Regions from separate parts of the Vibrio diabolicus genome, predicted to be linked through region 2. Evidence: riboswitches for the same ligand, from Rfam matches in the RefSeq annotation. Region 2 holds a riboswitch; each other region holds the start of a gene.
What was found. Region 2 has a riboswitch for thiamine pyrophosphate ahead of thiD (bifunctional hydroxymethylpyrimidine kinase/phosphomethylpyrimidine kinase). Riboswitches for the same ligand answer to the same signal wherever they lie in the genome.
Positions count from the first base shown of each region.

Region 1: linked by a shared signal. The riboswitch ahead of thiC (phosphomethylpyrimidine synthase ThiC) and the one ahead of thiD (bifunctional hydroxymethylpyrimidine kinase/phosphomethylpyrimidine kinase) in region 2 are both predicted to bind thiamine pyrophosphate.
Region 3: linked by a shared signal. The riboswitch ahead of thiB (thiamine ABC transporter substrate binding subunit) and the one ahead of thiD (bifunctional hydroxymethylpyrimidine kinase/phosphomethylpyrimidine kinase) in region 2 are both predicted to bind thiamine pyrophosphate.

Region 1 is NZ_CP042451.1:64,802-68,860, reverse strand. It holds gene FR741_RS00365 (thiamine phosphate synthase) at 1-951, opposite strand, end outside; gene thiC (phosphomethylpyrimidine synthase ThiC) at 951-2,891, opposite strand; TPP riboswitch at 3,056-3,154, opposite strand; gene crcB (fluoride efflux transporter CrcB) at 3,215-3,598, opposite strand; gene FR741_RS00350 (multicopper oxidase family protein) at 3,722-4,059, opposite strand, start outside.
Region 2 is NZ_CP042452.1:123,437-127,495, forward strand. It holds gene FR741_RS15975 (ABC transporter substrate-binding protein) at 1-185, opposite strand, end outside; gene FR741_RS15980 (ABC transporter permease) at 208-1,008, opposite strand; gene FR741_RS15985 (ABC transporter ATP-binding protein) at 1,001-1,759, opposite strand; gene thiD (bifunctional hydroxymethylpyrimidine kinase/phosphomethylpyrimidine kinase) at 1,749-2,606, opposite strand; TPP riboswitch at 2,704-2,811, opposite strand; gene FR741_RS15995 (TldD/PmbA family protein) at 3,124-4,059, shown strand, end outside.
Region 3 is NZ_CP042451.1:2,935,833-2,939,891, reverse strand. It holds gene fbp (class 1 fructose-bisphosphatase) at 1-120, opposite strand, end outside; gene mpl (UDP-N-acetylmuramate:L-alanyl-gamma-D-glutamyl-meso-diaminopimelate ligase) at 433-1,791, shown strand; gene FR741_RS13810 (flavin prenyltransferase UbiX) at 1,796-2,431, shown strand; TPP riboswitch at 2,469-2,605, shown strand; gene thiB (thiamine ABC transporter substrate binding subunit) at 2,677-3,669, shown strand; gene thiP (thiamine/thiamine pyrophosphate ABC transporter permease ThiP) at 3,711-4,059, shown strand, end outside.

The sequences.
Region 1 (4,059 bases), on a different replicon from region 2:
GGCTTTAGTTAGCTGAGCCAAATTCGACTCTTCTATGTCTTCTTGTCCTAGGTGAACGCCATAAGCGCCATGCTTGATTGCCAACTGCCAATAGTCATTGATGAACACTTGAGCTTGATACTGACGACCTAACTCAATTGCTCTAATGATCTGTTGTTCCAAATCGGCTTGTTGTGGGTTCTTGATTCGTAGTTGAATAGTGTTGATGCCTAGTGGCAGTAAACGCTCAATCCAAGCAACGTCATCAACGACTGGGTAGAGCCCTAGACTTTGCTTAGTTAGAGTTGGAAAGCTAACGCTCTCACCTTGCGCAGACCAACCAACTTGAATACCGAGTCGGTTATCTTCCAGTACTGGTGTGGGGAAATCATCAAATTGGTTAGCCCACTGAGTTGATTGTTCCTCGTCAAGGTTGCCATTCGATAGTGTTTCACGTGAAACATTCGCTTGTTGGGTTAGCATTCCTCGAGCAAGTGTTAACGCATCTTCGATAGGAAAATCGAGTACTGTCAGCGCTACTATCCAAGCAAGGTGATGTTCGGGATCGAACATTGCGTTGGGTTTGGACTTAACGGAAAGCGCTCTCACTTCGTCGTTAAAGGGGTGACGCCAGATATCAAGCTGATGCACTTTCTCCTTTTTATCGGAAACCTGAGTATCAGCAATACCAATATAAATCGCTTTCGACGGTTGCTTAGCACACGCTTCTACCGACAAAGTAGAGCGGTAATAAAGCACAAATAAACTCTCATGTTCAGAGTCATATCCATCAATGAGATCAGTCGTTATGTGTGTGGTCTGTTGGTCGCGAACAAGCTGAATAGATTGAGTTGGGCTCACGCCCAACTCAATGTCTTCGATTATAAAACCCTGTTCTTTCGCCAACAACAAACATTGCTGAACTAAACCTGTCAGTTCAATCAATGATGACGGAATAAGGATTTTGCTCATTAGTCACTTACCTCGGCATGTGCTGCTGGGTGGTATAACTCAGAACCTGACTCTCTAAATTCTTGCGATTTCTGACGCATCCCCTCAAGAGGATCATCAAGCATCTTGATCGAGATAGCTTGGTCCGCAGCAACTTGCTCAGTATCTTTCGCGTATTCTCGAACCTCTTGCGAAATCTTCATCGAGCAGAACTTTGGTCCGCACATCGAACAGAAGTGAGCAACTTTTCCCGACTCTTGAGGCAAGGTTTCATCATGGAAAGCGCGCGCGGTTTCTGGGTCAAGTGACAAGTTGAATTGGTCTTCCCAGCGGAATTCAAAACGTGCTTTAGAAAGCGCGTTATCACGAACTTGTGCGCCAGGGTGCCCTTTAGCCAAATCAGCAGCGTGAGCAGCAAGCTTGTAAGTGATCATGCCTACCTTCACGTCTTCTTTGTTTGGTAAGCCAAGATGCTCTTTAGGTGTTACGTAACAAAGCATCGCACAGCCATACCAGCCAATCATGGCAGCGCCAATTCCTGACGTAATATGGTCGTAACCAGGAGCGACGTCTGTCGTCAGTGGACCAAGGGTGTAGAACGGAGCTTCATGGCAGTGCTCTAGCTGCTCTTCCATGTTCTCTTTGATCATGTGCATTGGAACATGGCCAGGACCTTCGATAATCACCTGTACGTCGTATTCCCACGCAACCTTAGTCAACTCACCAAGAGTACGAAGCTCCGCAAATTGCGCTTCGTCATTAGCATCGGCAACCGAACCAGGGCGCAGACCATCACCGAGAGAAAGTGCCACATCATACTTGGCACAGATTTCACAGATCTCTCGGAAGTGGGTGTATAAGAAGCTTTCTTGGTGATGCGCTAAACACCATTTCGCGATGATAGAACCACCACGAGAGACGATGCCAGTAACACGCTTTGCAGTCATTGGCACATAGCGAAGTAGTAAACCGGCATGGATAGTGAAGTAATCAACGCCCTGCTCTGCTTGCTCAATCAGAGTATCGCGCATCACTTCCCAGTTAAGGTTTTCGGCAACTCCATTCACTTTTTCCAGCGCTTGATACATAGGTACGGTACCGATCGGAACCGGGCTGTTACGCAGAATCCACTCGCGAGTTTCGTGGATGTTACGTCCAGTAGAGAGATCCATAACGGTATCCCCACCCCAGCGTGTCGCCCAAACGAGCTTCTCAACTTCTTCCTCAATCGAAGACGTCACCGATGAGTTACCGATATTGGCGTTCACTTTGACCAAAAAGTTACGTCCAATGATCATTGGTTCGGATTCTGGGTGGTTGATATTAGAAGGGATAATCGCGCGACCTTCGGCAACTTCTTTGCGAACAAACTCGGCGGTAATGTCTTTTGGAAGATTAGCTCCAAAGCTTTGACCAGGATGCTGTTGATTCAGCACATCATCACGGTACTTGGCACGACCCATGTTTTCACGCAGCGCGATGAATTCCATTTCTGGGGTGATAATACCTTTGCGAGCATAGTGCAGTTGAGTGACGCATTGCCCATCTTTGGCACGTCGAATACGTGGTAGATTACCGTAACGAAGATCGTCTAGTGTTTCGTCTTCTAAGCGTTCTTTGGTGTACACCGAGCTTACTTCATCGAGTAACTCTGTGTCACCTCGCTCTTCAATCCAGCTTTCTCTTAGCTTTGGTAAGCCGCTATAAAGGTCAATATCGTAGTTCGGATCAGTATAAACACCTGACGTATCGTAGACTCGGACGGCTTCATTCGGCTCGAAAATAGGCGCTTCTTTTGTGCCACCAATCAGACTATCTGCTAGCGCTATTTCACGCATAGGTACACGAACATCTGGACGTGAACCTTCTACATATACTTTTGTGGAATTTGGGTACGGCTGTACCGAGAGTGTTTCAATAAACTGTTTTGCTTCCAGTCTCGCTTGTTTGCGACTCGACATAGCATTTTTCCTTGCTTTGTTATACTAGATAAAAAGTAATTGGATAAAAATGCTTGGCGGATAGATGCGACAAGAGGAGTCAAATTAAGGCTAAATAAAGCTTAAGTAATTTGCCTATAACAACATTCGACTATTTGATAGGTCAACCAGAAAGAACTCCGGTATAAATATCTTCTCTTGTTCCCTTCGCAGATTCTAATCTGATCAGGTTCAACGGATCCCGAATTAACGGTCTCAGCCTTATGGCACTCCGACAAGTGATATCAGTATATAAAAACGGCCTGGTTAAACCAAGCCGACCTGTTTAATTTTTAACTACTTTGCTAGCTGCGCATCAATAATTGGAAACCGATCCACGCAGCAGAGATGCTCAGCACCACATTTAATAAAATATTTAACCCCATCTTAAGAAACGCACCTTGCTGCATAAGTAAAACATTATCCATAGAAAAGGTGGAAAACGTCGTCAGTGCCCCTAAAAAGCCCAAACCAATCACTTGTCGCCAAGGTTCTGTTGCCAACAGTTCATTGTCGAACGCAGCAATCAACAAGCCCATGATAAATGAACCAACCACATTAACAGTTAGCGTACCGTATGGAAAACCACGCCCCAATAAAATGACACACAGTTCAGATATCAAGTAACGAGAACACGCACCGAAAGCACCACCTAGTGCAATAAAACCAAGAATGGAAAACTGCCCCATAATTCCCCCAACACTATTGATGACGATATTGTAACCAAAACTAAAGCAATATTGATGGTGAAATTTTAGAATTCGACAACGTATTGCATTTAAAACACGCTGAGATTAAAAAAGTTACAGGAGTCACTTTACTTCAATATACCCCATCAAACCGGTTTTCATGTGCTCAATAACATGGCAGTGATACATCCAACGTCCAGGGTTATTAGCAACAAAGGCAGCTTTGGCACTGCCATTTTTTCCAAGTAAAACCGTATCGGTATGGAACGGTTCGTCGAGTTTCTTCCCATCTAACTCAAGAACAGTAAATGTATGCCCATGAAGATGAATAGGATGATGATATTGAGTAACGTTCTTCAAATTGAAGATATAGGTTTTTCCAAGCTCCAATGTTGAAAGTGGCGCAGGGATATTATCTATGCTCATTCCCTCCCAAGCCCGTTTGTTCATCAGCCAGAATT
Region 2 (4,059 bases):
TGGATATTGACCTTCAAACCTTGCTGTTTAAAGTAGCCGCGCTCTTGTGCGATCACGATAGGGCCATGGTTCGGGTTAACGAACCAATCCAGCATTAAAGTAAGCTCCTTTTCGGCAGCAAGTACGTTAGTTGAAACGATTGAAGCGAGCAGAGCAGCAGCGCTCATAAGTTTGTTTTTATTCACGGGGTTCTTCCTTTTTCTTTCCCTATTTGTTTTCCCAGGGAATGGCTTTTTTCAGTAATTTGTCAGTAGTGAAATAGAGTGCGATAGACAGCGCGGCGAGGATAAACAGCGCCGCAAACATCTCATCAATGATCATGCGAGCGTTAGCTTGGAGCATCAGATAGCCCAAGCCTTCACTTGAGCCGACCCATTCACCTACCACGGCACCAATCGGCGCAATAACCACGGCAACGCGAATACCAGACGCTAACGTTGGTAGGGCGGCAGGTAGTTGAATATGGCGCAGTAATTGCCATTTCGATGCGCCCATGGTTTTGGCAAGATCGAGGTAACCAGTTGGTGTATTGCGTAAACCGTCGTAGCAACATGTCGTGACGGGGAAAAAGATGATGATCGCCGCCATTACTACTTTCGATGCGATGCCGTAACCGAGCCACAGCATCAACACGGGCGCGATAGCAAATACTGGAATGGCTTGGCTAGCGATAAGAATCGGCAATAGCCAGCGTTTGAGCGGCTCGAACATCAGCATTTGCAAAGCGAATAGCAAACCCATCGATAAGCCGAGTGCGAGGCCAAGTAGGATCTCTTGTGCCGTTACCCAAGTGTGTTTGAGTAGCACGTCGTATCGAGTGACTAATCTATCCAATACTTCAATTGGCGAAGGCAAGATGAAGCTTGGCATGTCAAACACCACTACAATGAGTTGCCACAAACCTAAGATCACGGCTGCGCTGATCAGCAGACGCAACGCCGGATGAGTTACGCGTTCCTTTTTACTAATACGCGCCGAAGCGGAGTTGTACTGAGTCATATCACTCATAGTCTTTCTCCAACTGATCCAAAATCGCCTGCTGTAGCGCTGCGCACTCTCCATCGAGAGATCTTGGTGGCTTGGAGTCCGGAACAACCAAGTGCTGCGCTTGAGCAGGCGTGCCTTGCAACACATAGAGTTGGTGTGACAATCGCACCGCTTCTTGTGGGTCGTGCGTAATCAAGACAACGGTTTTGTCCTTTAGTAGCTCGGCTGAGAGAGTTTGCAATTTGTGGCGAGTCACGGCGTCCAATGCCGAGAAAGGTTCATCCATCAAAACCAAAGGTTTGTCTTGCATCAGAGTGCGAGCAAGGGCTACGCGTTGTCGCATACCTCCAGAGAGTTGAGCGGGTTTGGCGTTAGCATAATCAGCCAACCCAACGTGCTCTAATAAGTTGAGAGCACGTTGTTTATCATCCGCTGAATTTGAGTTGGCGTGAGAAAAGCGCGAGCTAAGGCAGACGTTATCCAGCACGTTAAGCCACGGTAGCAATAAATCCTGCTGAGCCATGTAAGCGATACGGTCATGCAGTGCGGCGCCATCGGTTGTGATGAGTTCGCCATGCCAGTCAACTTGGTTATCCAGTAGGCCAGCTAAGTAACGCAATATCGTGGTTTTTCCGCAGCCACTTCGCCCGAGTAATACCGTCCATTGACCGATAGGAATGACCATGTTCACTTTCGCTAAAGTCGGTGTTTGGCTGTCTTTGTATTGCAAACTGGCGTCGGAAAGCTGAATGCCAATCGCGTTAGCGAACATAAGTATGACCCGAAAAAAAGTGATTCACAGGGCCGTGACCTTTACCGACATCCAATTCATCAGCGTGTGCGATAGCTTGGCTGATGTACTGCTTACCAAGGTGCACTGCTTTGTGTAGGTTGTTGCCTTGGCTAAGGTAAGACGCAATGGCGGAAGACAGTGTACAGCCCGTACCGTGGGTGTTTTTGGTCGGAAAACGCTTGGCGCTGATTAACTCGGCACAGTCTTGCATGATCAGCAGATCGTTGCTGTTTTCATTTTCTTCAAGATGACCGCCTTTGAGCAGAATAGCTTTGGCACCAAGTGCACGAAGGTCGGTAATCATATCGTTCATTTCAGATTCTGATTGAGGCACTGGCTTACCCGTCAATGCTGCACCTTCTGGCAGGTTAGGAGTGATGATGTCTGCCAGTGGAATTAACTCTTCTTTTAATGTGCTGATTGCCGACTGTTCCAGTAATAGATCGCCGCTGGTGGCCACCATTACAGGGTCAATCACGAGGTGTTTTGGCTGGTATTGTTTAATTTTGTCTGCAACAACTTTGATGATGTTGGAGTCGGCTAGCATGCCCACTTTGACTGCAACGATGTTGAGGTCGGTAAATACTGCATCAAGTTGGCTCTCTACATGGTCGAGAGGAATGGGGAAAATCGCAGAAACGCCTTGGGTATTTTGCGAAGTAATCGCCGTGATTACCGAGCAAGCAAAACTGCCGGTTGCGGACATCGCTTTGATGTCGGCTTGAATACCTGCACCGCCACCACTGTCTGAGCCCGCGATGGTCAATACGATAGGGGTAGGCAAGGCTGGCGTGTGATGTGAATGAGGTTGTGATTGCTGCGTCATGGTCGCTCCTACTACAAGACGTATAGGAACTGACTTTGACCGTTGCAGATAGATCGATTTTTCGATCGCTATCGCTTACCTAAGAGGGGCGGCGAAAGGCAAAGTGCGCATAGTTCCCTACGTCAGTGCTAACTGAATCAGGTTCAACGGGTCTCGAATCTCGATCTCAGCCAACGCTTATCGCGTGGCCCCCCGACTATTTCGCTCGGATGATAGCAGGACCATTGCGGAAGGGATACGTTTTTTGAGAGTAATTATTATTGAGTATTCAATTATGCGAGGTGAGTGATAGAGTAAGCATCTAAATGGTTCGTCGTGTGGAATTTACTAGTGCAACGCTCTGGTGAAAGAGCTGAACCTGGAATATTTAATAAATAATCGTGGTCTCGCTAAGCAAGGATTAGCACAAAACAAGGTTAAAAAACTGTTAAAATTTAACGCGTTGCCAATTTAACTTTGTTGAACTTTTCGACAGTTAATTAGGAAGGCTAAGACGATCATCGAGCAAGGAGACTTCATGCTTAATTCTGCAACAGCGAAGTCAGTGATCGATCATGCTCTCTTTTTAGGGGCTGATTTCGCTGAACTATTCGTTGAACATCATCAAACTAACACCGTCCAGATCGCATCTGGTGAGGTGGACAAGATCAATTCGGGGATTGATTTTGGTATCGGTATTCGCCTCTTCTTCGGTCACAAAGTGCTTTATGGATACACCAATAGCACGGACGAAGCCGAGCTAAAACGCGTAACCTCATTGCTTGCGGCAAAAGACAAGCGTGAGCAAATCGCGTCAGCAGGTTCTTTAAATTTGAACCGCTACCCAATCCAACACGGTTGCCGCATGCCGTTAAGTCAGGATGCCAACTTAGATTCAAAAATCGCGTTTCTATTGAAAGTTGACCAAGCTGCGCGTGCAGAAAGTGAGTACATCAGCCAGTTCATTGGTAGTGTGCTTCAGCGCGAGCAGCAAGTGTCTATCTTCAACTCAGAAGGTTTGCATGTAGACGATACGCGTCACTACATTCGTGTGGCGGGTAACACCGTTGCTCAAAAAGGTAATGAGCAGTCTTCTGGTATGGAAGGTCCTGGCGCTCTTGCTGGTTGGGAGTTCAGCGAACAACTTGATTCGAAAGAGCTGGGTCAAACTATCGCGCAGCAAGCGTTAGTGAAACTTGGCGCGGATGCTTGTCCATCGGGTGAAATGCCAGTGGTAATTGGTAACGGCTTTGGCGGCGTTATCTTCCATGAAGCGTGTGGTCACTTACTCGAAACCACTTCGGTTGCGAAGAAAGCGTCCGTATTCCACGACAAAATGGGCGAAATGGTTGCTCACACTGCAGTGAATGCTGTCGATGATGGCACCATGACCAACGAATGGGGCTCGATTCATGTTGATGACGAAGGCATGAAGACTCAGCGAACTCAATTGATCAAAGACGGTAAGCTAACC
Region 3 (4,059 bases), on a different replicon from region 2:
GTTAACGATTTTTGCAGCTAAACGAATGGAGGCTAAAAGGGATGATAGATCACCGCTAGCGTGGGGGAAATCCGCTTGTTTTTCGACAATGAACTCGCCTAGGGTGCGCAGTCCTGACATGGTTAATCCTTACATTTTCATTTCATTGGGGGTAGTGCGCAAGTGAGCATCTCTTTATGGATGTTAAACGATTGCGCTGGATGTAAGTTTAAGTCGCAGATCTTTTTAATGGTAATGAAGTAACTGTTTGAGATCTCAATTTATTTGTAGACTTGTTTGAGGGATTCATCAGTAAGCAAGAGGTTGTACAGTCTGTGTTCAACCTTGTCATATTTGTGAAAGGGACTGCAAGAAGAAGGCTAAAGTCTCTCGCTTTTCTGGTTGTGATCGCGATAATGAAAGCATTAAAGAACGCATTACAAGGTTTAGTTTATGCACATTCATATCTTGGGTATCTGTGGCACATTTATGGGCGGCGCTGCGATTTTAGCGCGCCAATTAGGGCATAAAGTCACTGGTTCTGATGCCAACGTTTACCCACCGATGAGCACGTTGCTTGAGTCTCAAGGTATTGAAATTATTGAAGGCTTCGACCCGTCTCAACTCGACCCTCAACCAGACCTTGTGGTGATCGGTAATGCCATGAGCCGCGGTAACCCATGTGTTGAACATGTGCTCAATACCAACATGCGCTACACCTCTGGTCCGCAGTGGCTCAACGAGTTTTTGCTGCACGATCGCTGGGTATTGGCGGTATCGGGTACACACGGTAAAACGACCACGTCGAGCATGCTGGCTTGGATACTCGAAGACTGCGGTTATCAACCTGGTTTCCTAGTTGGTGGAGTTCTTGGTAACTTTGGAGTCTCTGCTCGTTTGGGCGAAAGCATGTTTTTTGTCGTTGAAGCGGACGAATATGACAGTGCTTTTTTCGATAAGCGTTCTAAGTTTGTGCACTACCATCCTCGAACCTTAATCATGAACAACCTTGAGTTTGATCATGCTGACATCTTCGATGATCTAGAGGCGATCAAGCGCCAATTCCATCATTTAGTGCGAACGGTTCCCGGCAATGGCTTAATCTTAGCTCCGAAGCAAGACCAAGCTTTGGCGGATGTATTAGAGCGTGGTTGCTGGACAGAAAAGCAGTTTTCAGGTGTTGATGGCGACTGGCAAGCGCACAAATTAGTGGTCGATGGCTCAAAATTTGAAGTTGCTCTGCAAGGCGAGAAGGTCGGTACCGTCGAATGGGATTTGGTGGGTGATCATAACGTTGATAATGCACTGATGGCGATTGCCGCGGCGCGACACGTTGGCGTAACGCCGGAGCTTGCGTGTCAGGCTCTGGGCCGTTTCATTAACACCAAGCGCCGTCTTGAGTTAAAAGGTGAAGAGCAAGGTGTGACGGTTTACGATGATTTTGCGCATCACCCAACGGCAATTGAACTCACCGTCGGTGGTTTGCGTAACAAGGTAGGCGAAAAACGCATTCTTGCCGTGTTGGAACCTCGTTCTGCCACTATGAAGCGCGGCGTGCACAAAAACACACTCGCGGATTCGCTACACAGCGCAGATGAAGTGTTCTTATTCCAACCAGACAACATCGAATGGTCGGTGCAAGATATCGCGGAACAATGTCAGCAACCTGCTTTTGTTGACGCTGACATCGATAACTTTGTAGCGAAAATCGTTGAACGTGCGCAGCCAGGTGACCAAATCCTCGTGATGAGTAATGGTGGCTTTGGCGGTATTCACGGCAAGATCCTCGAGCAACTTAAACAAAAAGCCTGATTTTATGCAAAACAAACAGCAGCAAGCAGAAAAAGCCATCACTTTAGCGTTAACTGGAGCATCTGGTGCACCTTATGGTCTGCGCCTTTTAGAATGTTTGGTCGCGGCGGATTATCATGTCTACGTTCTGATCTCTTCGGCGGCTCGTGTCGTGATGGCAACCGAACACAATCTTAAGTTGCCAAGTGGCCCAGAAGCCGCAAAGCAAGCGCTGGTGGAACATCTCAACTGTGATCCAAATAACATCACCGTTTGCGGTAAAGACGATTGGTTCTCGCCGGTTGCGTCTGGTTCTGCAGCGCCCAAACAAATGGTGGTTTGCCCATGCTCTGCGGGAAGCGTTGCGGCCATAGCACACGGTATGTCGGACAACTTGATCGAACGGGCCGCTGATGTAGTAATGAAAGAGCGCGGGCAGCTGTTGCTCGTGGTTCGCGAAACACCATTCTCAACGCTGCATCTGGAGAACATGCACAAACTGTCGCAAATGGGCGTGACCATCATGCCAGCGGCTCCGGGCTTCTATCATCAGCCGAAGAGCATTGAAGACTTAGTGGATTTTATGGTGGCGAGAATTCTCGACCACTTAGGTATTGAGCAAGGTTTAGTGCCTCGTTGGGGTTATGACCAGCGTTCGTGAGCTGATTGTGTAACCACTCAAATACCTTTACAATCCATCCAACTCATCGGGGAGCAAACCCATTTAGCATTGAGTCAATCAATGCATTTGGGCGCTGAGACCTAAGTTCTTAACTAGGGACCCGTATTACCTGAACCAGATAATGCTGGCGTAGGAATTGAGTCTGGATATTGGAAGTCCTTAATAGCCGCCTCAACCCTGTGCCGCTCAACTTATTTCTCTGAAATACTCATGGAGAGCGAGCAGTGAAAACCACTTCAAGTCTGATTGCCTTAGCTGCAATTACCTCTACTTCAGCGTTTGCTGCTGAAAACCCATTAACTATTTATACCTACGATTCTTTTGCCGCAGATTGGGGGCCGGGTCCTAAAATCGAGCAAGCTTTTGAAGCAAAATGTGGCTGTGACGTTAACTTCGTGGCGTTGGACGATGGTGTGTCGATCCTGAATCGTCTTCGTCTTGAAGGCGGTAATAGCAAAGCCGACATCGTGTTAGGTCTGGATAACAACCTGATGGCAGAAGCAAAGAAAACCGGTCTGCTTACCGAGCACAATGTGGATACGGCCAACACAGTGTTACCAAATGGTTGGAGCGACACGACGTTTGTACCGTACGATTACGGCTACTTCGCATTTGTGTACAACACAGAGAAACTGGCTAATCCGCCGAAAAGCATGAAAGAGCTGGTGGAAACGCGCGATGATTTGAAAGTGATTTATCAAGATCCGCGTACGTCAACGCCGGGCCAAGGCTTGATGCTGTGGATGAAATCCATCTATGGAGACGATGTGACGCAAGCGTGGCAGAAGCTAGCGAGCAAAACCGTAACGGTCACGAAAGGTTGGTCAGAAGCGTATTCCATGTTCCTTAACGGCGAGTCGGACTTAGTGCTTTCTTACACTACGTCACCTGCGTACCACTTAATTGCGGAAAACGATTCAAAGTTTGCGACGGCGAATTTTGCTGAAGGTCACTACATGCAAGTTGAAGTCGCCGCTAAAGTGAAAGGGGCAAAAAATTCAGAACTTGCTGATCAATTTATGAATTTCATTTTAAGTGATGAGTTCCAGTCAGCGATGCCAACGGGTAACTGGATGTACCCTGTTACTGACGTTGAGTTACCTGAAGGTTTTGAAACCTTGAGCGTTCCAAACAAGTCGTTGAGCTTTAGTGCTGATGAAGTGGCAAAAATGCGTAAGTCTTGGATTCGCGAATGGCAAAGCGCACTGACGTTTTAGCTGACGTTCCACCCCTCATCTGAATGAGATAGGTTTTACCTTTGAATTCTGTTCCAAAAATAGGTTTAGGGGTCGCGATGATCATCGCGACCTTTGTTGTTTCTGCCCTAGGTGCTTTGATTGTTCAAGCCCCTTCACTTGATGTGTCTGTGGTATGGGACGACCCGTATTATCAACATGTCACCAAGTTCAGCTTCTACCAAGCTTTTCTTTCCACATTGCTCAGTGTTGGCTTTGCCATTCCAGTTGCGCACGCGCTTTCACGTCGCCAATTTTGGGGTAAGTCATTACTGCTTAAGCTGTTTGCATCGACGCTAGTTTTGCCTGTTTTGGTTGGTGTTTTCGGGCTGTTAGCGATTTATGGCAACAGCGGTTTGTTAGCGCAGTGGC